DNA from 3 places in the Halobacillus sp. B29 genome. Region 1 is predicted to be linked to each of the others. Evidence: a T-box and tRNA genes for the amino acid it is inferred to sense, from the RefSeq annotation. Region 1 holds a T-box; the other regions hold tRNA genes.
What was found. A T-box is a leader RNA that pairs with one kind of tRNA and senses whether it is charged. The one in region 1 lies ahead of argS (arginine--tRNA ligase), so its partner is inferred to be a tRNA-Arg.

Region 1 (8,325 bases):
AACATTCACGCTCTCCAGTATGCTTTCATACTGGATCCTTACACGCACGAAGGATTATCTTCATCTTTTATGATGCTAGAATCATTTCCGTGAACGTCTCTTTTAAATCTAAAGAATCCTTTTTGTTCTAATACACGTATTCTGAATATAGGTCTTTGAGAGAGGAATGATCTGCAGGGAGGTTTACCCTGGTTATCATAATGAATCCCCATCAGGCAGACGGATGGGGATTCGCTTAGGTCCTTAATGTTCTACAGCTGCCTCGTGTTCTCCAGGTGTTTCGTGCTCTGTCTGTTTTGCCCGTTTAACGAAAAGGGAAACGAGAAATCCGATAGCAGCTAAAGAAAAGGCAATAAAGTAAACCAGTTCAACACCGGCGACAAGTGCTTGGCTCATGACCGTTTCAGATTCAGGATTTTGTGCATTGTTTAAATAGCTTTCCTCTCTCGTAGTCATCAGACTGATGAACACAGCAACTCCTACAGCACCGGATACGGGCTGTAGAGTATTCATAATTGCCGTACCGTGAGGATAAAGACGTTTAGGAAGCTGATTCAATCCGTTCGTCTGAGCTGGCATCATAACGGCCGATATGGAGAGCATGAGTAATAGGTAGCTAAGTACGATCCGCCAAATGGGTGTATCCATACTCACTTGGCTCAAGGAAAACATGGTTCCCATCAGGATAGCTGTCGCTGGGATAATCAGCAGTCTCGGACCAAACTTATCAAAAAGTTTTCCCATTACTGGAGACATGAGACCATTCAATAAAGCTCCTGGCAGCAGAATAAGTCCAGCTGTTGCAGCAGGGAGAGCGAGTGGTCCCTGCATATACATCGGCAGAATGATTTCGGAGGAAAACATCGAAACCATTACAATGATGAATAACACAAGACCAATGGTGAACATGGGATATTGGAATACACGTACGTCAAGAAGCGGTTCTTCAAGTTTCAGCTGGCGAATTGAAAAGAAGATGAGGGATACAGCCCCCGCTATAATCATGGCCAGCACCTGGGGATCAAGGAAACTCGCTTCTCCTTCTCCAGCCGAACTAAACCCAAGTACAATCCCGCCAAATCCGACAGTGGAAAGTACAATGGAAAGTATATCGACTTTAGGCTTCGTAACTTCTCCTACATTTTTTAAAAACTTATACGCGAATGCAATTGAGAATAGAGCAAATGGAATAACGGTAATGAACAAATATCTCCATCCTAAATACTCTACGATAATTCCTGATAACGTTGGACCAATCGCAGGCGCAAACATAATGACAAGTCCAATCATACCCATAATCGCCCCGCGGCGTTCTGGTGGAAATAGCAGCAGGAAAGTGTTAAATATAATCGGAATTAATAATCCTGTTCCAACTGCCTGCAGCAGTCTGCCAGCAAGCAGAACACCAAACGAAGGAGCAGCAGCACAGATTAAAGTCCCAATCGTAAAAATAGTCATCGTCCCAAGAAACATTTGTCTCGTGGTAAACGTTTGAAGCAGCAGGGCGGATACAGGAATCAGTATTCCCATCACCAGCATAAAGCCGGTAACCATCCACTGTACCACAGGAGCGGTAATATTAAATTGTTCCATTAATGTCGTCAAAGCAATATTCAAAAGCGTTTCATTTAAAATAGCAAAGAACGCCCCAATAATCAGTGAAATCATAACGGGTTTTACATTAAAGTCAGGATCGTCGGCTAAAAATTCATATTTGGTTTTATCGTCCACAAGTAAGCCTCCTTTTTTAGCAGTCACAACCTATTATTATAAAGGAAGAAATGGGGGAGCGATAGTAAAAGTACTTTACACCTACATATGTTCAGGAGCCTCAATACCTAGCAGACTGAGCCCGTCTTTTAGAACAACGGTAAAGACGTAAATAAGGGTTAAACGAGCATTCTGCTGGTCATTCTGTAAGATTTTTGTGTCCGCATAATACTTATTAAAAGCCTTCGTTAGCTCAAGCAGGTATTTAGCGATAATGGAAGGATCATGATTTGTATTGGCTTTAAAAACCATCTCTGGATAATGGCGGACCCATTTCACAAGTGGCCAGGCAGATTCTTCTTTGAGAGAAGCGTCTGCTGTTTCTATGTGAAATCCTCCTTTTTCTAGCAGTGAGCGTCCTCTGACATAAGCATACTGCAGGTAAGGAGCAGTATTTCCTTCAAAAGTCAGCATGGCTTCAAGCGAGAACTCTATATCATTGCGGCGATCGTGCTTTAGGTCGTGGAAGATCACGGCTCCAACACCGACTTGTTTCGCAATTTCCTCCTTGTTTTGTAATTCGGGATTTTTCTCTTCAATGTTGGAGGCAGCTTGTTGTATAGCTTCGTTCAGTACTTCCTCAAGCAGGATCGTTTTCCCTTGACGGGTGGACATTTTCTTTCCATCTGTGAGCACCATACCAAAAGATATATGCTTAAGTTGATCTGCCCAGTCAAAGTCAAGTTTGCGTAATACATGCTTCACTTGCTCAAAATGTAACGATTGTTCATGTCCTACAACATAGAGAGCTTCTTCAAATTTATATGTCTGATAACGATCAATAGCAGCCGTTAAGTCTCTTGTCGCATAAATGGATGTTCCATTGCTTTTCTGGATCAGGCAGGGAGGAAGCCCTTCTTTATCAAGACGAACCACTTGGGCACCTTTAGATTCTTCAAGCAGTTGTTTTTCCTGCAACAGCTTCACCGTTTTGTCCATTTTGTCATTGTAGTAAGCTTCTCCTCGAGTCAGATCGAACTCAATACCGAGAAGTTCATAAACCTTATCGAATTCTTCAAGGGATACAGCTTTAAACCATTTCCACAGCTTTAGTGCTTCTTCGTCCTGCTGCTCCAGTTTCTTAAACCATTCCCTTCCTTCTTCAATTAAGGAAGGATCGTCTTTTGAGGCCTGATGAAAATGGACATAAATTTTCGTAAGTTCCTTTAAGGGATTCTCTCGTACCTTCTCATCATTGCCCCAGTGCTGGTAAGCAGCAAGAAGCTTTCCGAACTGCGTGCCATAATCTCCTATGTAGTTAATTTTCACGGTAGTATAACCGCATTTTTTAGCCAGATTAGAGAGAGCACTTCCTATAACAGTAGAGCGGAGGTGTCCCATAGAAAAAGGTTTAGCGATATTCGGTGCAGACATATCCAATACGACCGTTTTATCTGTGCCAATGGAGTGGCTTCCATAAGAGGATGGATCGGTAAGTACCTGCTTCATGGTTTGCTCCGTCACAAAAGCCTGATTTAGAAAAATGTTAATATACCCGCCTGCTGTTTGAACTTTTGCGAATAGATCATGTTTGAGCTGCGGTGCCAGCTGAGAAGCGATCTCTTTGGGATTTCTTTTAAAGAAAGAAGCCAATGAAAAACAGGGAAAGGCTAAATCCCCTAAATGCGGTTGTTTAGGAATTTCAATTTTGTCGTACACCCATTCTCTTGAAAACTGTTCACCTAGAAGATGGGATAGCTGTAGAGCCAGAATGTGCTTTTCCATTTATAATTCCTCCTTCAATTAAAAAAAACTCGTCTCCTGAAAGAGACGAGGTTTAAACTCGCGGTACCACTCTTATAGCTATAAAGCCACTCGATATTGTTAACGGGGACTGCCCCGGCCCATCCCTACTTCATTCAGGCAGGCTTCTCAAAAGTCCGGTTCACTTACGGAGCTAGGTTCAGGCTCGCACCATCCCTGAATCGCTTGACCTTTCACATAAGCTACTCTCTTTTTTCCTGGAATTTAAATAATTTTAGAAAAGTATAGCGGATGTAGGATTGATTTGCAAGATAATTATGGAATAACAATGGATGGTATGGGAAAAATATCAGGGAAATGAGGTGTGTGTTATGGACTGGATTTGGAAAGCCATACTGATTATCATCGTAGGTACGATCATCCTTAGAATTGCAGGACGCAAATCGATATCTCAAATGACGCTGTCCCAGACCGTCATTATGATCGCAATCGGGTCTCTGTTGATCCAGCCGGTGGCCGGGAAAAATGTGTGGGTTACCTTCGGCGTAGGTGGAGTGCTTGTACTAACATTAATTGCTATGGAATTTATGCAAGTGAAATTCGACTTTATGGAAAAATTTCTAACAGGAAAATCTAAGCCGGTGATTGTAAACGGTCAATTAAATGATCAGAACTTAAAAAAAATGCGGCTGACCGTTGATCAGTTGGAAATGAAATTAAGACAGCAAAGCGTTACCTCAATTCAGGACGTAAAATCAGCGACCCTCGAACCTAATGGTCAGATTGGTATAGAACTGAAAGAAAATTATAAACCAGCTACCAAACAGGACGTAGAAGAAGTACGGAAAGAATTAATGGCTTTAAAGAACCTGTTAGGATCGAATACGGCTTACCAGACACCGCAGACAGCACAATCAGCAAACATTTTTCAGGAAGTTGAAACGAAAAAAAACCAGAAGGATATTCCGGACCGCCTGCAGTAAAAGCGTTTTTTAACACATAGGCAGAATGAAAGAAACTCTGGTTAAATCTTGGTACAATAGAAACAAGTTTAATTAGAGGTGAGTTATTTGAATTCCTTACATTCATTAGAATCTATTCAATCGTTTATTAATCGTGAACGATTGTCACTTGTTTATATATCACAACCGAATTGCTCCGTCTGCCACTCGTTAAAACCACAGGTCGAGGAGTTGCTGGAGGAATACCCTGGCATATCATCTGTCCATGTGGACGCAAGCGAAGTACCTGAAGCAGCCGGACAGTTCTCTGTGTTCTCTGTTCCGGCAGTTCTTGTTTTCTCTGAAGGTAAGGAGCTGTTTAGAAAGGCACGCTTCGTACCACTTGGAGAACTGAATCAGCAGCTGGTGAAGTATAATCATTTTATTAACGAATCTTAAGCAGAAAATTATAAACTTACGGGCCCCATAAGCCCGTAAGTTTTTTTGTGCGAATTTATTGAAACACTCTTAGGAAGGAAGAGAAGGGGGCTGTCTTTTGAAAAGGTTCCATTAAACGTTGTAGATAATATCTGATACAAGATACTCCACTAAAGAGCCGGATACTGTAAGACTAAGTTTCGAGATAATTCGGGTCCGTTACGATATGTGGATAAGGGCTGGTGTGGAAATAACTCGCTTTCCTATGGGGGAACGGTGAGCTTCCTCGCTCGTTTCACTCCCTGCGGGATCTCACCTAGTTCCTTCTCCCATGGGAGTCTCGTCATTTCCCCACCAACCCAGCCCAATAAGAATAACTGACACTTTTATAAGAGAGAATGCTCTCCTTTTTAATCGGTCCTAAATGCTTTTATGACAGGCTATTTCACATCGTTATAGCATAAGAACAGCCTCATGAGCACATGCATTTTTCTCATTCACTCGTTGATGTCTAAAGGGTTTTGAGTTTCTGATCTGGCTAGGGCCGGAGGGGGAAGATGAAGACTCCTAGGTTAAAAGCGGAAGCACCTTGGTCAGCGTCGTATGGACTGGACTGAGCTGGCGGAGATAAAGAAAACACGAAGAGCGGAGCGATTCGATGTTGCCTTATCGTACAGAAGTGAGGGAAGTCTCACTAGACGCTAGGTGCTGGAGCTGGATAGCTCTCCATGTCGTTTATGTTCTGATATTTGAATAAGACAAAATAAAGTGTAAGAACAGGATGAACATGATCGGTAAGATCCCGGAAGGCTGTGAAGCCCGAGGAAGCTTACCACATATAAGAAGTTCGACTAGGATCGCCAAGTCCTGTGGCAACGTCGAACGACCCTGCGTCGTGCAGGGCCGGAAAGCGAAATCGTCCCCCGCAGGACCTTCCTCATAACCAATATCTCGAAACTTAGTCTTCCACAAACGGGAGCTTACCTGGACCAAGCAATACAGAGATTTAACAGAGTTAATGAAAAAGCTATAACCCTTGCCCTGATAAGTTTTTAGAATATTTCACTAATTCATATTATTGGGTTTTATATGGGAATTCTTAAAAAATCAGTTCGCAAATACAGCTGTGAGAAGCCATTATTTGCGATGAGAAGCGATGAGACGAAAATATCTCGCGGTGAAACCGTTTACACTAACTAATTGGCTCTTATAGACATCATTTGGTAAATACCCCTTGATTCAATTTTTGCCAGTGTTATGATGAAAAACGTCATAAAGAAAGCGAACAAAAAATACGAACGGGAGAGATTAACTCAAATGATCAAACAAACGATTGCTTTTCTAGGTGCAGGCTCTATGGCTGAAGCTATGATTTCAGGTATGGTTGAATCCGGGAACATTTCAGCAGATCAGATCATTGTAACCAATCGAAGTAATCAAGATCGATTAAATGAGATTAATGATAAATATGGTGTACGTACAGTATTAAAAGATGATTTAGACTTTTCACAAGTGGATCAACTAATTCTGGCTATGAAGCCAAAAGATATTGATGCCGTACTTGAAGACTTACGTTATAAATTAAATCCGAATCAAGTACTTGTATCCGTGCTCGCTGGCATTTCTACTTCCTATATGGAAGACCGTCTCAATGATGGTCAGGAAGTTATTCGAGTGATGCCGAATACATCCAGTACGCTTCGCGAATCAGCAACCGCAATGTGCCCTGGCCACTATACAGACATGGAAAATGTTCTAGTGTCTAAGGCTCTCCTACAGTCTATTGGAGAAGTTTTCATTATTCCAGAGGATAAAATGGATGTCTTTACCGGAATTGCCGGAAGCGGTCCTGCTTATTTCTACTATTTAATGGAGCATATTGAGGAAACTGGCCGTGCAGAGGGGATGGATTCCAAAACACTCAGGGAAATAGGAGCACAAACCCTGCTCGGTGCAGCAAAAATGATGCTGGAGGGCGAAGAAAGCCCAGCGGAACTTCGTAAAAAAGTTACCTCTCCAAACGGTACGACAGCGGCTGGTCTTGATGCACTGGAAGAAAGTGGCGGCGGAGACGCGATCTCAGCAGCTATTAAAGGTGCAGCCGGACGCTCGAAAGAACTCAGTAAAGAAATAGAAGGCCTGTTAGTAGGCAGTAAGTAAATAGCAGTAAATAAATAACTCGATGCAATACGTTAAATAGGAGTGATATGTTGACTCAAGATAAAAAAAGGGTAGTTATAAAAATAGGAAGCAGTTCATTAACCAGTTTGCACGGTGAAATAAGCCGTCGGAAACTCGAAAAACTAGTAGATGAAGTCGTCCAATTAAAGGATGATGGCCACGAAGTATTACTCGTATCCTCGGGTGCAGTAGCGGCAGGCTACCGTAAGCTCGGATGCCTGGAGCGTCCAAGCACTTTACCTGAAAAACAAGCCGCCGCCTCTATTGGTCAGGGATTATTGATGGAATCGTATTCCGATCTATTCCTGTCTAATGGTTATATCGGCTCCCAAATATTAATCACACGCAGTGATTTTTCTGATGAAGATCGTTATAACAACGCTCGTAATACTATTAACGTATTGCTTGAACGCGGAATTATCCCCATCGTAAATGAAAATGACACCATCACCATCGACCGGTTGAAATTCGGTGACAACGATACATTGTCCGCTAAAGTAGCTGGACTTGTCGATGCTGACCAATTAGTGATCTTATCGGATATAGATGGTTTATATGATGCAGATCCTAGAAAAAATGAGGATGCTGAACTTCTCAATAAAGTCCACGAAATCACCCCAGAGATTGAAGCAGCAGCTGGCGACCCAGGAAGCGCCGTCGGTACAGGAGGCATGAAATCCAAAATAGACGCCTTTAAGATTTCTATGGCTTCCGGAATATCTTCCTTCTTAGGAAAAGCAGGTACCGACAACATTGTTTATGATGCTGTCTACCACAACGCAAGAGGAACATATTTCGAAACTGCACCGGAAACGGAGAATCTCGACCAGAAGAAACAATGGATCGCATTTAACTCCGGTCCTGAAGGCGAAGTCATTATTGACCATCGTGCTAAAGAATCTATTGTAGAAATGAAGAGAAGCTTGCTTCCTATGAATGTGCACCACGTAAAAGGACGTTTCAAACAAGGTGCCGTTGTGCGTATTCATGATTTAGAAGGCGAAGAAATTGGTCTAGGCGTAGTGAATTATTCCTCAGAGCAAATGAAGGAAATGATTACTCTAACAGAACCTGAACTCGAATCTTATGAAAAAGCAGCGATTGAACGTAAAGATTTTGTCTGCCATTTAGACGTAGCCCTGCCCGCAGGAGTTTAAAATAATCAAGGAGGTCTTTGATGACACTAACAAAAGATAATGTGAACGTTGAAGAACAAGCGATTGAAGCGAAGAAAGCGTCTAAGAGTTTAATGATTCTTTCCGATAAGGAAAAGAACGATGCTCTTCACCAT
Region 2 (8,325 bases), on a different contig from region 1:
CGAATGTGAGCGCACACTTCATTAGCTTGTTCTGCAGTAGCCGTACGACCTGTACCAATAGCCCAGATCGGCTCATAAGCGATAATGACATCGGCACATTGCTCATTTGTAAGTCCTTCAAGAGCTTTTTTCACTTGGGCTTCTACATGATTCATCGTTTGATCTGCTTCACGCTGATCAAGTGTTTCCCCTACACAGATAATGGGAGTAAGTCCATGTTTAAACGCAGCGTGAACTTTCTTGTTTATATCCTCATCTGTTTCTTTAAATACTTCACGACGCTCAGAGTGGCCTAGAACTACATACGTTACACCAAGTTCTTTAAGCATTACCGGGCTTACTTCCCCTGTGAATGCACCACTTTCTTCAAAGTGCATATTCTGAGCACCAATCTTCAAACTGGTCCCTTCAGTTTCTTCTACTAATTTCTGAAGAAACGGGAAAGGGGCACATACAACAGATTCTACTTTATCAGAAGATGGGACTTCATTCTTTGTCGTTTGAATAAAATCTTCCGCTTCGCGGTGTGTTTTGTTCATTTTCCAATTTCCTGCAATCACTTGTTTACGCATGTCTTCTTCACCTCTCCTTTATTTATCGTTTAGCAATGCGACACCTGGAAGCTCTTTGCCTTCCATAAACTCAAGGGAAGCTCCCCCTCCAGTTGACACATGATCCATATCATCTGCATAACCGAATTTCTCTACCGCTGCTGCAGAATCTCCACCACCGATAACCGTGTAACCTTTGGTTTCAGACAGAGCATTCGCTACAGCTTTTGTTCCATTCGCGAACGTTTCAAGTTCAAATACGCCCATCGGCCCGTTCCAAATCACCAGTTTAGAATCTTTGATGACTTCAGCATATTTCTCTCTTGTTTTAGGACCAATGTCTAGAGCTTCCCAGTCAGCCGGGATATTGTCAATGGATACTATTTCGGTGTTCGCTGAATCGGAAAAGTCATCTGCAACCACCACATCCTCAGGCATAAGGAAATCTACACCTTTTTCTTCAGCTTTCTTCATATACTCTTTCGCTGTATCGATCTTATCTTCCTCTAATAAAGATTTACCGATCTCGTAACCTTGAGCTTTTACAAAGGTATAAGCAAGTCCGCCACCGATAATTAAATGATCCACTTTATCAATCAAGTTGTCGATTACACCAATCTTATCTTTTACTTTAGCCCCGCCAATTATAGCTGTAAACGGGCGATCTGGATCGGAAAGTGCTTGTCCCAGCACATTAATTTCTTTTTCCATTAGAAAACCAGCTACTGCAGGCAGATGCTCAGCTACACCAGCTGTCGATGAATGAGCACGGTGAGCAGCCCCGAAGGCATCATTTACATAAAGGTCTGCCATGTCAGCGAATGCTTTTGATAATTCAGCATCATTTTTCTCCTCGCCAGGATGGAAGCGTACGTTTTCAATTAGAAGAACTTCGCCGTTATCCATTTCAGAAATGGCTTTATTTACTTCTTCACCATGTACCTGGTCTGTTTTCGTGACGGTTTGTCCGAGCAGATCACTTAGACGTTTCGCAACGGGATCTAAACGAAGCTCTTTCACGACTTCGCCTTTTGGTCGACCAAGGTGACTGGCGAGAATAACTTTAGCTCCATTCCCAGACAAATGCTTAATGGTTGGAAGAGCCGCTTTAATTCTAGTATCATCTGTAACTTCTTCCCCGCTCATAGGAACATTAAAGTCCACACGGCAAAATACAGTTTTTCCGTTTACCTCTACATCACGAATGGTTTGCTTATTCATGAAATGACAACCTCCTTGGTTTGTAGTCAGGGTAGATTAACCTGCCTCTATGTACGTTTCCACTTCAGTTTCCAGTGAAAACGCGAGAGGAGCAAAATCTCTGAAAACATGGATAAAGGAGGAGGACATGAGACCCCCTCCTTTACTAATTCTTAATACTATTCAGTATCTGTTTCTTCTTACAAGCCTTGGTTTTTAAGATAAACAGCCAAGTCTACACAACGATTGGAATAACCGAATTCGTTGTCATACCAAGAAACAACTTTAACCATATTGTTTTCAAGAGCAAGAGTGGACAAACCATCAATTACAGAAGAGTTCGTGTTTCCATTATAGTCAGAGGAAACAAGAGGCTCGTCACTATAGCCTAGGATGCCTTTAAGCTCGCCTTCAGCTTCTGCTTTAAGAGCTTCGTTTACTTCTTCAACTGTTACGTCTTTTTCAAGTTCTGCAACGAAGTCAACGATTGATACGTTAGCTGTCGGTACACGCATAGCCATACCACTTAGCTTACCATCAAGCTGTGGAAGAACTTTCGCTACAGCTTGAGCAGCACCTGTAGTTGTTGGAATAATATTTTGAGCTGCTGCACGGGCACGGCGATAGTCTTTATGAGGCAGGTCAAGAATTTGCTGATCATTCGTGTAAGAGTGAACAGTCGTCATCATACCGCGTTTAAGACCGAATTTTTGATCCAGTACTTTTGCATATGGTGCCAGGCAGTTTGTTGTGCAGGAAGCATTAGAAATGACATGGTGAGAATCTTTGTCATATTGATCTTCGTTAACACCCATTACTACTGTAAGGTCTTCTTGTTTTGCCGGTGCGGAAATGATTACTTTCTTAGCGCCTGCATCCAAGTGTTTTTTAGCATCGTCACGCTGAGTGAAACGGCCTGTAGATTCGATTACCACATCTACACCAAGGTCGCCCCATCCAAGCTGAGCTGGATCTTTTTCGGAAAGAACTTTAACTTCTTTACCGCCAACGATGAGGTTATCCCCGTTTGTTGTAACTTCTTCATCAAGAGTACCATGAACCGTGTCATACTGAAGCAGGTGCGCAAGCATGTTAGCATCTGTCAAGTCGTTCACTGCTACTACTTCTACGCTTTCATTTTTCAAAGCAGCACGATAAACGTTACGTCCAATACGGCCAAAACCGTTAATACCAATTCTTACAGTCATGTAAAATTCCTCCTTGGATTCTATGCATAATATATTTAAAGGGAAATTCCCCTTATTAACTCTTTCGCCGCACCTTCATCGGTGATAAGAACATTACTCTGTCCCGGCTTAAAATAGGAAGCAATAGCCTGGGCTTTTGAACGCCCTCCAGCTACGGCAATCACATGCTCTGCATGCTTTAGATCTTCTAACTGAAGCCCAACCGTTCTAACTTTATGAACGATTTCACCTTTTTGATTAAAGTAATAACCAAAGGCTTCTCCCACGGCTTCGCGACTTTTAATGAGGCGCAATTGTTCTGCAGAAGTTTTCCTTCTTTCAGCCATCATTACAGCATCCCCTACACCGTGGATAATAATTCCTGCTTTTCGGATAATCTCGAGTACTTCCTTGATAGAGGGTTCTTCAATAATGGTCTTATAAGAATCTTCACTTAAAGGATCAGGTACATAAAGTAAGCGATAATTCCCTTTGGCTTTTTTAGCCATTTCAGCGCAAATGGTATTCGCCTGATTTTCTACTCTTTCCCCAAGACCTCCGCGTGCAGGTACGTAGAGACATTTATCTGCATCTTGAAAAGGTGTCATCATTTCAGCTACTGCCGCCATAGTCGTACCACCAGTAATGCCGATGGTTTGGCAGGGGATCAGCTGGTCTTTTAAATAATTGACGCAAGCTTTTCCCATTTCACTTTTCACCCAGTCGAGGTTATCACTATCACCAGGAACAACCACAGCATAGTCTAGGTTTAATTTATCCTTTAATTGCTTTTCTAAAACCTTTATCCCTGTAACTTCTTTAATGAATTCAGCTAATTGCTCCAGAATGTTTTGACCTTCATAGGTCAAATGCATTCCGCGGGAGGTAATCTCTACAGAGCCTTGCTTGTTTAAGAAGTCCACTTCACTGCGAACAGTACGCTCTGCTAACTCTACGTTTTCCGCTAGAGCGCGACGTCCCACAGGCTGCATGATCTGGATGTAATACAAAAGTTTATAGCGCTGCTGCATTACATCAACCACTTCGGGAAAAAGTTTTTTTTGTAAGTCAATTAAGTCTCGCATGGAAAAGCTCCTTATGTTAAAAACCATCGATTGGGCCGGATAACGTCCCGGGTAGTCATATTATGTCCCGCGTGGAGCAAAAAACATCTCTTTCACTTGTAATATTAACAGTGAGAATGTGAAGGCGCAAGCAGAAGTGAGTGAATTTTTAATGTAAGCGTTCTTCTATAGCTGTATAGGTAATAGAGCGATAGTCTAATTCATCTCCATTAACTTCAAGTACAGGAACTTCGAATAAATACTTTCTCATCAATTCATCATTTTGCTCAATATCAATTTCTTGCACTACAATTTGATATTCCCCGGAGAACAGTTCAACTAAACTGCTGATCTCTTCACAAAGCGGACACCTTTGCTTTGAATATAGGATTATTTTATTCACAGTTCTCCTCCTTTTTGGCTCATCTTATTATGTTATCCCACTTATTATACATAAATAAAGAGCATGCACTAATCAGGATGCATGCTCTTCATTATCATAAACGCCATTATCTATTTTCAATTTTCTCTTCTGTAAAAACTCGGTTAATTCTTCGTAGGCATTATTCTTAGGTGTTCGCTTCAACGACTCATAATTAAAAGATAGTTTTTGCTGCTGCTGCATATCGAACACGTGAATCCGTCTGTCCTCAGAAATTTGCTCAGTCGACAACATTTTATAACGGATTAATTTTGTCATAAATACCCCTTTTCTTTGGCAAAAGCGTCAAGAAACGGCAACTACATGAAATAATAATAACACAGAATACAAAATAAAAGAATTACATTGACATAACAATCAACTTACGGACCTCCGCATATATTTGTTTCACAATTGTTAAAGTTATCAGCTCTTAAAACTTGCCAAACGTTACTATTATATCAACATAACAAAAAACACTCACAACACAAAACACGCTTTCCCGAAAGAAAAGCGTGTTCTGTGTATAACTGTTTCATTATAGTAGCGCGCCCGAGAGGATTCGAACCTCCGACAGACGTAGAACCGGAATCTACCGCTCTATCCAACTGAGCTACGGGCGCAAATCGACATGCAATTTATATTATATGAAGAACAGATGAATATTGCAAGGGTTTTTTATTATGTGACTACAGCAACTTATAAATCAAGTCAAGACTTGCAATCAGCCCGATCTACTAAGGTGATAATTTAAAGAAGCTGCTAAGTTATTTCAACTCCACCATAAAAGGCTTCGTGCAATTTCTATTATACAAGTCCTACAATCATTCAATAAAACCCCTGCTGATGAGGTATAGTGAAGATGAGCCATATGAAATGATTTCCCCTAAGTTCGTTTCGCTATATCACTTTCACCACCAACTTCTGTTAACCACAGTCTTAAACTAATCGGGCTTTTGCGTAATAACGTAATAAGCCTCTTATGAATAATCAACAAAAAACTTTAGCAAAGCTTAAAAAATATATACTTCCGTTTAACTGAGCATGTATTTATAAAAAACATCTTCTATTAGTAATAAAAACCATACACTCTACGTTTATCCAAAATTTTTTAGGGAATGATGGTATAAGGAATTCTACGAAAAAGGTCGATCGTTTTTGTTTGACCTTTATTGACCTTAATTGTATGATAAATGTATTCCATCATAACTAGTGATGATAAGGAGGAAATCACAATGAACTTAGTACCTACAGTTATTGAACAAACAAACCGAGGAGAGCGTGCTTACGACATATACTCCCGTCTATTGAAAGACCGGATTATTATGCTTGGCAGCCCGATCGACGATAACATTTCCAACTCCATTGTAGCTCAATTGCTATTCTTGGCTGCTGACGATCCGGACAAAGATATTTCACTATATATTAATTCACCTGGTGGTTCTATCACATCCGGTATGGCTATTTATGATACGATGCAGTTTATCAAACCAAACGTGTCTACCATCTGCACAGGTATGGCAGCTTCAATGGGTGCTTTCCTGCTAAACGCTGGTGAACCAGGCAAGCGTTATGCCCTTCCAAATAGTGAGGTTATGATCCACCAGCCTCTAGGCGGCACACAAGGTCAGGCTTCTGATATTGAAATTCATGCTAAACGTATTATTAAAATGCGCGAGAAATTGAACAAAATTCTTTCAGAACGTACAGGTCAGCCTTATGAAGTGATCGAACGTGATACTGATCGTGATAACTTCATGTCTGCCCACGAAGCTGTAGATTATGGATTGATCGACAAAGTAATGGAGAAATCTTAATCTAATAATTATCCGCTGTGTAAAATACACAGCGGATTTTTTTATGAGCTTATTTAAATTTTTAAGTTCATTCTTTCACAAATACAGGTTTACTTTTCCTTCACAAATTCGTGAAGTTGTTCCATTGCAGTTTCCTCATCAGAACCATCTGCAATCAATTTAATACTTTCACCCGTTCCCACTGCAAGACTCATTAGACCCATAATGCTTTTGGCATTTACCCGCTTGTTTTCTTTCTCAATAAATATATCACTGCTGAAGCGATTAGCATGTTGAACAAATTGAGCGGCCGGCCTTGCCTGTAACCCTGTTTCCAGTTCAATCTTAATATTCCGTTCTATCAATGAATTCTCTCCTCCTTTACTCTCTTATTCCACCACCGAAAACGCATTCATAAAAACCGAAAGAAAACGCTCCCGATCAATGAAAGCGTTTTTAATTATAGTTCATTATAGCATGAATTAAAGTGGAGAAACATTAATTTCTTGTGTTTTCTGTGACTTCTCCTCTTCGAACTTTTTCAGCAAATTCATCTATTTTACGCAACCGGTGGTTGATGCCAGATTTACTTATCGCGGCTCCTGAAACATATTCCCCAAGTTCTTTTAAAGAAACATCCTGATGTTGTAAACGCAAAGAGGCAATTTCCTGAAGCTTGTCGGGTAAAGCTTCCAGACCGACGGTGCGCTTAATAAATTTAATATTCTCTACCTGTCGGAATGCCGCTCCTATCGTTTTATTTAAATTAGCTGTTTCACAATTCACTAGACGATTGACAGAATTCCTCATATCTCTAACGATCCGTACATCTTCGAATTTAAATAGTGCTTGATGAGCTCCAATATTACTAATTAGTTCAGTAATTTTATCGGCTTCTTTCAGATACGTAATAAACCCTTTTTTTCTTACTAAGGTACGAGCGTGCAGACCAAAACTATTCATCAGCTGACACAACGCTTCGTTGTGTTCCTCATCAGAAGAATAAATTTCAAGGTGATAGGAGGAGGTTTCTGGATTATTGACCGAACCACCTGCTAAAAATGCCCCTCTAAGGTAGGCACGCTTGCAGCACGTATCATTTAAATACTTTTTGGGAATTTCCGGATTAATGGACAGTGGACCTTTCAGGATTTCCAGGTCATGCAGCACCTGCTCAGCCTTTTCAGAAAGACGTACAATGTACACATTGTTTTTTTTCAAGCGCATTTTTTTGCGAACCAGCAATTCTACTGGATAAGGGTACAATTTTTTTATTAACATATACGTTCTTCTTGCTATGGCTGCATTTTCCGTTTGGATATCCAATATATAATGACGGTTGGAAAAAGAAAAAGTCCCGTTCATTCTAATTAATGCCGCTAATTCTGATTCCATACAGCAAGCATCTGCTTCTACGTTGGTCAGTTCTTTTTTTATCTCTGATGCAAATGACACAGCTGGACACCTCCCTCTGGCAGAAAGCCCCTCCGTTAAAGCATCGAATGCAATAATTGAGTAAGCTTATCTGTATCATGCCGCAACATGGCTTGACTTTCATCTATAATATCTTCTTCCACTACTTCAATTCCCATGGACTTAATACGCTCTATGTCATAAATAACCGGTTCAGCATTTTCTTTCGCGTAGGCTTTCTTTACTTTTTGTTCAATCGGCTGATTGTGAACCACGATTGAGTTAATGACGTCTTGACCAATGTGATCAAATAACGCCTTCAAGTGGTCTCCAGCGGTGTATCCTGAGGTTTCCCCTTCTTGGGTCATAACATTACAGACATACGTAACTTTTGCTTTCGTATCCCTTAAAGCCTGACCAATTTCAGGAATAATAATATTAGGAAGAATACTTGTATATAGGCTCCCAGGTGCGATCACAATTAAATCCGCTTCCTTAATTGCACGAACAGCTTCCGGAAGTGGCTGAACAGGTGTAGGACTTACAAACACCTTTTTAATTTTTTTCTGTTGTCTAGGAATGCTCGATTCTCCTGTAACAATGGTGCCGTCTTCCATTTCTGCATGTAAATTCATGGAGTGATTCGCAATTGGATAAATGTGGCCTCTTACGTTTAAAACACGAGAAATTTCT
Region 3 (8,325 bases), on a different contig from region 1:
GGGTTCGAATCCCTCCTCCTCCGCCATTTTATTATCAACAATAGCGCATAATATTGGAGATTTATAGAACAAAAGCAGCCTTTTCGAAGGCTGCTTTTTTAGTTTGTGAAATTTTAATACGTAACCGTAATTAACAAACTTCTAAAGGCCTTATCTTCCTGCGAACAGAAAAAACGGCCTCAGATCTTATTGCACCGGCAGATTAATTCTTCTCCTGATCTACAAATTTTCCTTCCTCAGGTATCGCTATCTTATCAAATTCTTGATTTAATATAGCCAGCTCTTCATTGAGTTGTGCTCCTGCCATTGGTAAACCGTGTCCCGTTACAGCAACTTTAGGATGCAAGGATTCAAGTTTAGCTATAGAATCCCAGGCAGCTTTCCAATCCGTAGTTAAGTAACGCGGGGGACCACTTAGTTCCTGTTGTTGCGTGAGTACTTTAAACAAATATTCCTGTTTTACCGTAACAAAGGCGTCTCCGACAATCAGGGAACGATCCTTTTCACGAAAGAGCGATACATGACCTTCCGTATGACCTGGCGTATGCAACCATTTCCACTCGGACATATAGGGAATGGTGCCATCTGTAGGGAGTGGATGAACGTGTTCTCCTAAATCAATCCCTTCGTTAGGGAATATACGAGACATTTTTGCGACCATCCCTCCGTCTACACTTGTGTCTGGTTCTGGATAGTCTTTTTTACCAGTGAGATAAGGCATTTCTAATTCATGCGCATATACAGGAACTTCCCAATAATCCACCAGCTTTTCTACAGCTCCCACATGATCAAAGTGTCCATGCGTTAGAATAATGGCTTTAGGTGCAGCCCGTTCTCCATATAAATCTTCAGCCGCAGAAATAATATCATCGGCGGATTTTGGCATACCGGCATCAACCAGTACCCAATCTTTAGGATGATTAAGATCTCCAACAAAACATACATTTACCACTTGGATGGGCAGGCAGTGGATATCTGCAGCTACAGGCTGCTCTGTTCCACTAGCCACGGATGTAACGGGAATGAATCGATCTTTCATGGAATGTATTCTCCTTTCTATATGGATGTGTTTTCCCATATATTACCTGATCCACACGTCCATAAGGCATGAAAAAAAGCCTGAAGAGATTTGAATCTCTTCAGGCTTTTGTTTAGGTGAGTAAGTGGCTGGAACGCCATTTGCGGGATTGCTGGATAAAGTGTCCTATCTTTTCCATAACCGGTTCAATACTGTTTTCATCATTCAACACATCATAGTCCGCAATATTCAGTCGAAGAACTGGGCAGGAATTGAAATTCTCAATCCAATTCTCATAACGTTTGAACATTTCCTCCCAATATTCGACAGGTGTTTCCTGTTCCATTGGACGTCCTCGCTCTTTAATTCGATCGACAACGTCATCAAATGATCCTTCAAGATAAATTAATAAGTCCGGATGAGGGAAATAGGGAGTCATGACCATGGCATCGAATAAATTCTTGTACGTTTGGTAATCTATTTCAGACATCGTTCCTTTTTCATAATGCATACGGGCAAAAATTCCTGTATCTTCATAAATCGAACGATCTTGAATGAATCCACCGCCATATTCAAAGATTTTTTTCTGCTCTTTAAAGCGTTCAGCTAAAAAGTAAATCTGTAAATGGAAGCTCCAACGTTCAAAATCATGATAAAACTTATCAAGATAAGGATTGGTTTCTACTTTTTCAAAAGAAGTACGAAAATTAAGGGCATCAGCTAATGCATTGGTCATGGTAGATTTTCCTACCCCGACTGTGCCTGCAATTGTAATGACGCTGTCATGTGGTATTCCATAGCGTTCACGTGCGTTCATTTAATAACTTCTCCTTTATTTAAGTGCTGCTCTACAAGTTCAACAATATAATTTAAATCATCCTGATGTTTTACGAAATCAATATCATCGCCATTCAATCGAATGACAGGGATATCAGGATGAGCCGCTTCAAAGTGATTCATGAAGTCCTCATAGTCCCTGGATAACTGCTCTAAATAAGAGGGTTGAATATTAGCTTCAACATCTCTGTTCCGCATACGAATACGATCTAACAGGGTATCAAGACCAGCATGCAGATAAACAATGATATTCGGACGCGGCATATCGTGCGTTAATATGTCAAAAATCTGAGAGTACTTTTGGAATTGATCTTCTCTTAAAGTACGTCGTGCAAAAATCATATTTTTAGAAATATGATAATCGGCTATAACGGGCTTCTCTAACTGCAAATACTTCCGTTCGATATCCTCCAGCTGCTTGAACCGATTGCATAAGAAGAACATCTCGGTTTGGAAGCTCCATTCTTCAATATTGTCGTAAAATTTGCCTAAAAACGGATTCTCCTCAACGATTTCCTTGAGCAAATGAAAATCAAACTGGGAGGCGAGCTTTTTAGACAGAGACGTTTTCCCAACACCAATGGGCCCTTCAACCGCAATGAAAGGTATATGTCCCATCTCTTCTCCTCCTTCAAACTCAATTAAGAAAAGCACGCACACCCTATCGAATCTTTTCAAACTATAGAGAAAAGCGACCTGGGGGAACGGCTTATAATGATAACTATCCTGAGCGTTCAGACAGACAAACTATATTTTATCATATCCGTAGAGTTGAAGTAACAGGAAGGAAGGAATTTGAGAAGAATTCACTTTTCATTCAAGCCAATGTTTTGTATAATATTACATGTACGCTTTTTGCCCCCGTAGCTCAGGGGATAGAGCATCGGTTTCCTAAACCGTGTGCCGCAGGTTCGAATCCTGCCGGGGGCATTATTATCGTAACTGAAAAGACCCGTCATCCTTCCATGGATGCCGGGTCTTTTCTTGTACAAAAAAACCGCAGATTTACCTGCAGAAATGGTGGAGGAGGAGTAAGCCATTTGCTCTTATTGTTAACAAATTACAATCCTAGATTCAATATAAACAAACTTTGGAAAAGTTATACAAAAATAAAGACGTTAGAACAGAGTTCCAACGCCCGAGAGAGACAATACTTTAATCTACAGGTATTTAAAGAAGTATATGTCTTGTGAATTTATCATAACATATTATTTAAAAATAATAAAAAATGATTCCTTACCAAAATTCGTCTGGAGATCCTAGATTACCCTGATCAATGGGAAGGATCCGGTCTCCTAGTTTTCTAGCTTCCTCTTCCTCATGAGTTACGAGGATGATAGGGATTTGCCACCTGCTATGAAGGCGGAGTAGTTCCTGGTGGCACTGATCCTTCGTTTGTCGATCCAGAGAAGAAAATGGCTCATCCAGTAGCAAAGCCCTGGGCTTAGTAGCAAGAGCGCGGACTAAGGCAACTCGCTGCTTTTCTCCACCTGATATTTGATGAGGGTAGCTTGTCATCAAATGTTGAATACCAACTACTTCAGTTAATTGCTGGACTAATTCATCATCATTGGAACCATATTGGATGTTCTTTTGGACAGTCATATGAGGAAACAGAGCATAATTCTGAAACAAGTAGCCAATACGCCGTTTTTGAACCGGAACTTTAGATCTTCCGTCGAACAGCTTCTCTCCGTTCAGCTCAATATGGCCTTCATCCGGGTGACTCAGACCAGCGATACAGTTAAGAGTGGTCGTTTTTCCAGAGCCTGAGGGGCCAAATAAAATGATAATCTCGTTTTGAAAAGAAGCCTTAATATCAAGCAGGTATTGATTTAGTCGTTTTTGAAAATTAAGCTTTAGCATCTATAAGAACTCCCACTATGATTTACTTTTGAATGAAAGGATGTTGCGCTTAGTCCACCAATTCAGCCATAAGGTAGAACTAAAGCCCAGGGCTACAATAATAAGAACCCACATTTTTGCCTGCTCCATCCGTCCAGCTTCAACCGCGAAATAGATGGCTAACGGAATGGTATCCGTCTGGCCTGGAATATATCCTGCAATCATTAAGGTAGCCCCGAATTCTCCAAGTGCCCGGGCAAAGGAAAGAACCGTTCCGGCCAGCAGTCCCGGCCATGCCAAAGGAAAGGATATCGTAAAGAAAACCTTCAGCCTGGAAGCCCCCATCGTTAAAGCCGCATTCTCTACGTTTGAATCATAATTTTGAAACGCAGCCGAAGCGCTCTGATACATAAGAGGAAATGAAACCACCACTGCAGCAATAACAGCCCCTATCCAGGAGAAAACAACTTGAACACCAAACCAGTCCATTAGCCATTTACCCAGTATTCCATTTTTCCCAAATAGATAAAGCAGGCCGAAACCTACTACGGTGGGTGGTAGAACAAGTGGTAGTAAAAATACAGATTCTAGAATACTTTTCCCGGGAAATAAATTCCTGGAAATGACTCGTGCAAGTATAACCCCGACTATAAAAACAAGCAGGGTGGCGATGGCTGCAATTTTTAAAGATAAGAATAGAGGAGAATAGCTCATAGTCAACATTCACTTCCTGCTTACGATTGAAATCCGTGTTTTTTCATAATCTCTTTTGCTTCTTTCATACTGAGAAAGTTTAAAAAATCAGTGGCTTCTTGCTTGTGCGTACTGTCTGATAAAATAGCCCCTGGGTACACGATCGGTTTATGTAATTCAGGATCGATTTCTGTCAGCACTCTAACCTGGTCTGATATTTTAGCATCACTTCTGTAGACAATTCCATAAGATACATTCCCGGATGCTACATAGGTTAAGACTTGGCGTACATCACTGGCAAAAACCAGTTGCTCTTCGATTACCTCCCAAAGATGAATCTTTTGGAGGGCCTGTTTCGTATAAGAACCAGCAGGAACACTTTCGGGTTCTCCCACTGCTATTTGTGCTTCAGGTGGAAGATTCGCTAAAGTTTGCAAGGATGTTAATTCGTTATTGCTTTTCGATCCGATTATAACGAGAAGGTTAGAAGTGAAGTTCCGGCGAGTTGCAGCTTCAATCTGCTTATCAGCTTCAAGCTGGTCCATCCACTTTTGATTAGCAGACAAGTACAAGTCCACAGGCGCTCCTTGTTCGATTTGACGGGCCAGTTTGCCGGAACTGGCAAAATTTAATTGAATGCTAACGTTATGAGTACTTTCATATGTATCGATTAGTTCTTTCATGACGTCTGTTAAACTGGAAGCTGCTGAAATAGTCAAGCTCTTTTTCTCTTCTGAAGAAGCAGAACAGCCGGCGAATGGTACAATTATAATGAGGAAGGCAAGTAAACGTAACAGCTTTATTTGCATCTTTTCTGCCTCCTTATCGTGGTTTCCGCTATAGAACATTATATCGCTCGAGAAAAGTGAAGTACAAAGAAAAGATATTACGAAAAGAAAGGATTTCACCAATGAAAACACAAATTATTCTTGGACTCATCGTGGCTTTGTTACTAACTCAAATGCCTATAGTTGGAAAGTACTTTGCGATTCTGAACACAATGATTCACGAAAGTGGTCATTCGTTAACGGCCCTCATTACGGGAGGCGAGGTGCGCAGAATTTCTTTGCTTCCTAACACTTCTGGCACCACATTGACGGGGCATTCGTCATGGATCAGTCATTTCCTAACCAGTATTTCAGGTTATGTCTTTGCTTCTTTTTTTGCATTCCTCTTTTTTTATTTAATTTCCAAGGGTCAGTATAAGTGGATGATTTATATTCTTCTTGCTTTCTTAGCGGTTAATCTAGTCTTTTGGGTGCGAAATGGTTACGGACTCTTCTGGGTCATTACTTTCGGGGCAGGATTTATCTGGCTGTTGCGAAGTGGTAACCAGACCTTTATTGAATATGTGCTCGTATTTTTAGCATCCCTTGTTTTTGTAGAAGCGGTGACAAGCGCTTTTGAGATTATGTGGATTAGTTTCGTGTCCCCTATGCAGGCTGGTGACGCTGCCAACTTAGCACGTGCTACAAAATTTATACCTGCACCCTTATGGGGAATGGCTTTCTTTGCCCAGTCTTTATACTTTGCCTGGCTCGGAATAAGACGATTTTTCCCTATATAATGAGTAAAGGCTATAAAAGAAACCTTCCATTTATTTAGAGTATTTTTCGATTTTTAAGGTGGACGGTTACTTAATTTGGGCTAACAGAGCCCAAAAATAAAAAACTCCGCTCCTGCCCTGTCATCCCTTCCGGAACTGAATATGGTAGTAAAGTAAGCAAGAGAGGAGGGAATGAAATGAGCGGAGGATACGGTGGCGGTTTCGCCCTACTAGTAGTATTGTTCATCCTTTTGGTTATCATTGGTGCATCTTATGTAGGTGGCCGTGGTTACGGGTATTAAAATAATAGGCGGGAATCTCTCCCGCTTTGTACATATAATGGAAAGTTTGTCGGGGAGTGCACGGGGGTATCGTAAAATAGAATAAGTTCATGGAGGAATCCCGCATATGAATCTAAAAGATCGTTTAATTACCAATGGTTTTGATCACATTGATATCCTTCTCGTGGAAGATGAAGGTGATCAAACCACTGTACCCGATATAACTTTGCATAAGGTGAATGATCTCGAGTACAAGCTTTATCTGCAACCGGAGACCATACAGTATCACTTAGACAACGAATACCCTTACTTTGAAGCGGTACAAAACAGCGGGGAAGAGGGGAAGAAAACAGTGAAAGGTTACATACTGGAGTGGAAATAAAGTCCTGTATTTCAGGGCTTTTTTTAATGGAAAATTAGCTTACCCTTTACGTTTTGACTGCTTTATACGTTCTTTACGGTCTGCATAGCCTCCAATAATGAGGAATATTCCAGACACGAATAAAACCATGGATACCAACGGATCTTGAATCGTGAACAGTAAAATAATAGATGCGATGATGTTGCCAATACCTACAAGTCCTAGAATGATAAACATTTGATTTTGTTTTTTCATTGTTTTCCTTCCTTTCTTATCGCTCAGGGTTCATACCCCTTTTACTAAACCTTCAAGGATAACATATCTGCTTGTTTATAATTTGTAAACAGGTGGAATGCATTGGATAAATACCGAATCAGGAGGTTATCATCTTGCAGACACATCAATTATATATTAATGGTCAATATATAGAATCTGAAGGCAATGAATGGATTAAAGTTCTTAATCCAGCAACCGAACAAGTTATTTCTCAAATACCTAAAGGCACTAAAAATGATGTAGAGAGTGCCGTAAGCGCTGCTGCTGGTGCTCAAAAAGAGTGGGAACTTACCCCAAATATCGAACGAGGAAAGATTGTACGAAAGCTTGGCGATCAAATCGAAGAAAATCGCGAGAAATTCATTGATCTTTTACAGGAAGAGCAAGGAAAAGATTATGAACTGGCCAGCGGAGAAATTGATTTAGCGATAGATTATTTCCGTTATATGTCCGAATGGGCGAGAAGAATTGAAGGGGACGTCGTTCCAAGTGACCGTCCGAATGAAAATATATTCATTTATAAAAAACCTATCGGGGTGGTAGCCGGGATTGTACCTTGGAATTTCCCTATGTTTATTTTGGCAAGGAAAGTAGCTACCGCTCTTGTGACAGGCTGTACAATTGTACTGAAGCCGAGTCAGCAGACCCCGAACACAGCTATGGAATTTACAAAAATCATTGATGGCATGGAAGAAATACCAAAAGGCGTATATAACTTGATTACAGGCACAGGATCAGAAATCGGTAATACGTTAGCGTCTCACAAAAATGTACACATGATCTCGATGACCGGAAGCGTTGGGGCCGGTACGAAGGTCATGGAAGCAGCCGCTCAAAATATTACCAAGGTCAATCTTGAGCTAGGTGGCAAAGCGCCTGCTATTGTAACGGCCAATGCAGATCTTGATATTGCTGTAGAAAGCATTCTGACTTCAAGACTTGCCAATAATGGTCAGGCATGTACGAACGCCGAACGAGTTTATGTGCACGAAAGTAAAGCAGAAGAGTTAATTGAACAGCTTAAAAGTAAATTTGAATCCTGCACACTCGCCAACCCTCGTGAGAATAAAGATGCTGATGTAGGTCCACTTGTGAGCCAGGATCGTCTGGAAGAAGTGGAAAGTATGGTAAAACAAGCCGTAGACGAAGGTGCAAAAGTGGAAACTGGCGGCGAACGCGGCGATCAGGATCAAGGCTATTTTTATAAACCAACGATATTAACCAATGTCACGCATGACATGACGATTATGCAGGAAGAAATATTTGGTCCGGTTATTCCAATCACTACCTTCAACACACTCGATGAGGCTATCGAAAAAGGAAATGATACGGAATATGGTCTATCCTCTTCCGTCTACACTGATGATTTAAATGAAGCTATGCGCGTAGTCAATGAACTGAAATTCGGCGAAACGTATGTGAACCGTGAGAACTTTGAAGAAGTGCAAGGGTATCACGCAGGTATGCG

Region 2: it has a tRNA-Arg gene. The T-box ahead of argS (arginine--tRNA ligase) is inferred to sense a tRNA for this amino acid. The anticodon was not compared.
Region 3: it has a tRNA-Arg gene. The T-box ahead of argS (arginine--tRNA ligase) is inferred to sense a tRNA for this amino acid. The anticodon was not compared.

The regions. Positions count from the first base shown of each region.
Region 1 covers NZ_JBQQCM010000001.1:187,623-195,947, forward strand. The annotation lists gene ACTWP7_RS00880 (MDR family MFS transporter) at 244-1,668, opposite strand; gene argS (arginine--tRNA ligase) at 1,813-3,495, opposite strand; T-box leader at 3,534-3,742, opposite strand; gene ACTWP7_RS00890 (DUF421 domain-containing protein) at 3,846-4,457, shown strand; gene ACTWP7_RS00895 (thioredoxin family protein) at 4,545-4,874, shown strand; gene proC (pyrroline-5-carboxylate reductase) at 6,171-7,013, shown strand; gene proB (glutamate 5-kinase) at 7,064-8,191, shown strand; gene ACTWP7_RS00910 (glutamate-5-semialdehyde dehydrogenase) at 8,212-8,325, shown strand, end outside.
Region 2 covers NZ_JBQQCM010000006.1:145,212-153,536, reverse strand. The annotation lists gene tpiA (triose-phosphate isomerase) at 1-572, opposite strand, end outside; gene ACTWP7_RS09755 (phosphoglycerate kinase) at 591-1,772, opposite strand; gene gap (type I glyceraldehyde-3-phosphate dehydrogenase) at 1,952-2,959, opposite strand; gene ACTWP7_RS09745 (sugar-binding transcriptional regulator) at 2,995-4,023, opposite strand; gene ACTWP7_RS09740 (glutaredoxin family protein) at 4,172-4,405, opposite strand; gene ACTWP7_RS09735 (hypothetical protein) at 4,478-4,702, opposite strand; tRNA gene ACTWP7_RS09730 (tRNA-Arg) at 4,971-5,046, opposite strand; gene clpP (ATP-dependent Clp endopeptidase proteolytic subunit ClpP) at 5,617-6,240, shown strand; gene ACTWP7_RS09720 (HPr family phosphocarrier protein) at 6,330-6,584, opposite strand; gene whiA (DNA-binding protein WhiA) at 6,718-7,674, opposite strand; gene ACTWP7_RS09710 (gluconeogenesis factor YvcK family protein) at 7,710-8,325, opposite strand, start outside.
Region 3 covers NZ_JBQQCM010000007.1:14,614-22,938, reverse strand. The annotation lists tRNA gene ACTWP7_RS10400 (tRNA-Ser) at 1-26, shown strand, start outside; gene ACTWP7_RS10395 (MBL fold metallo-hydrolase) at 203-1,039, opposite strand; gene ACTWP7_RS10390 (deoxynucleoside kinase) at 1,152-1,835, opposite strand; gene ACTWP7_RS10385 (deoxynucleoside kinase) at 1,832-2,473, opposite strand; tRNA gene ACTWP7_RS10380 (tRNA-Arg) at 2,713-2,785, shown strand; gene ACTWP7_RS10375 (ATP-binding cassette domain-containing protein) at 3,092-3,721, opposite strand; gene modB (molybdate ABC transporter permease subunit) at 3,737-4,414, opposite strand; gene modA (molybdate ABC transporter substrate-binding protein) at 4,435-5,202, opposite strand; gene ACTWP7_RS10360 (M50 family metallopeptidase) at 5,304-5,960, shown strand; gene ACTWP7_RS10355 (YjcZ family sporulation protein) at 6,137-6,241, shown strand; gene ACTWP7_RS10350 (hypothetical protein) at 6,348-6,602, shown strand; gene ACTWP7_RS10345 (hypothetical protein) at 6,642-6,836, opposite strand; gene aldA (aldehyde dehydrogenase) at 6,971-8,325, shown strand, end outside.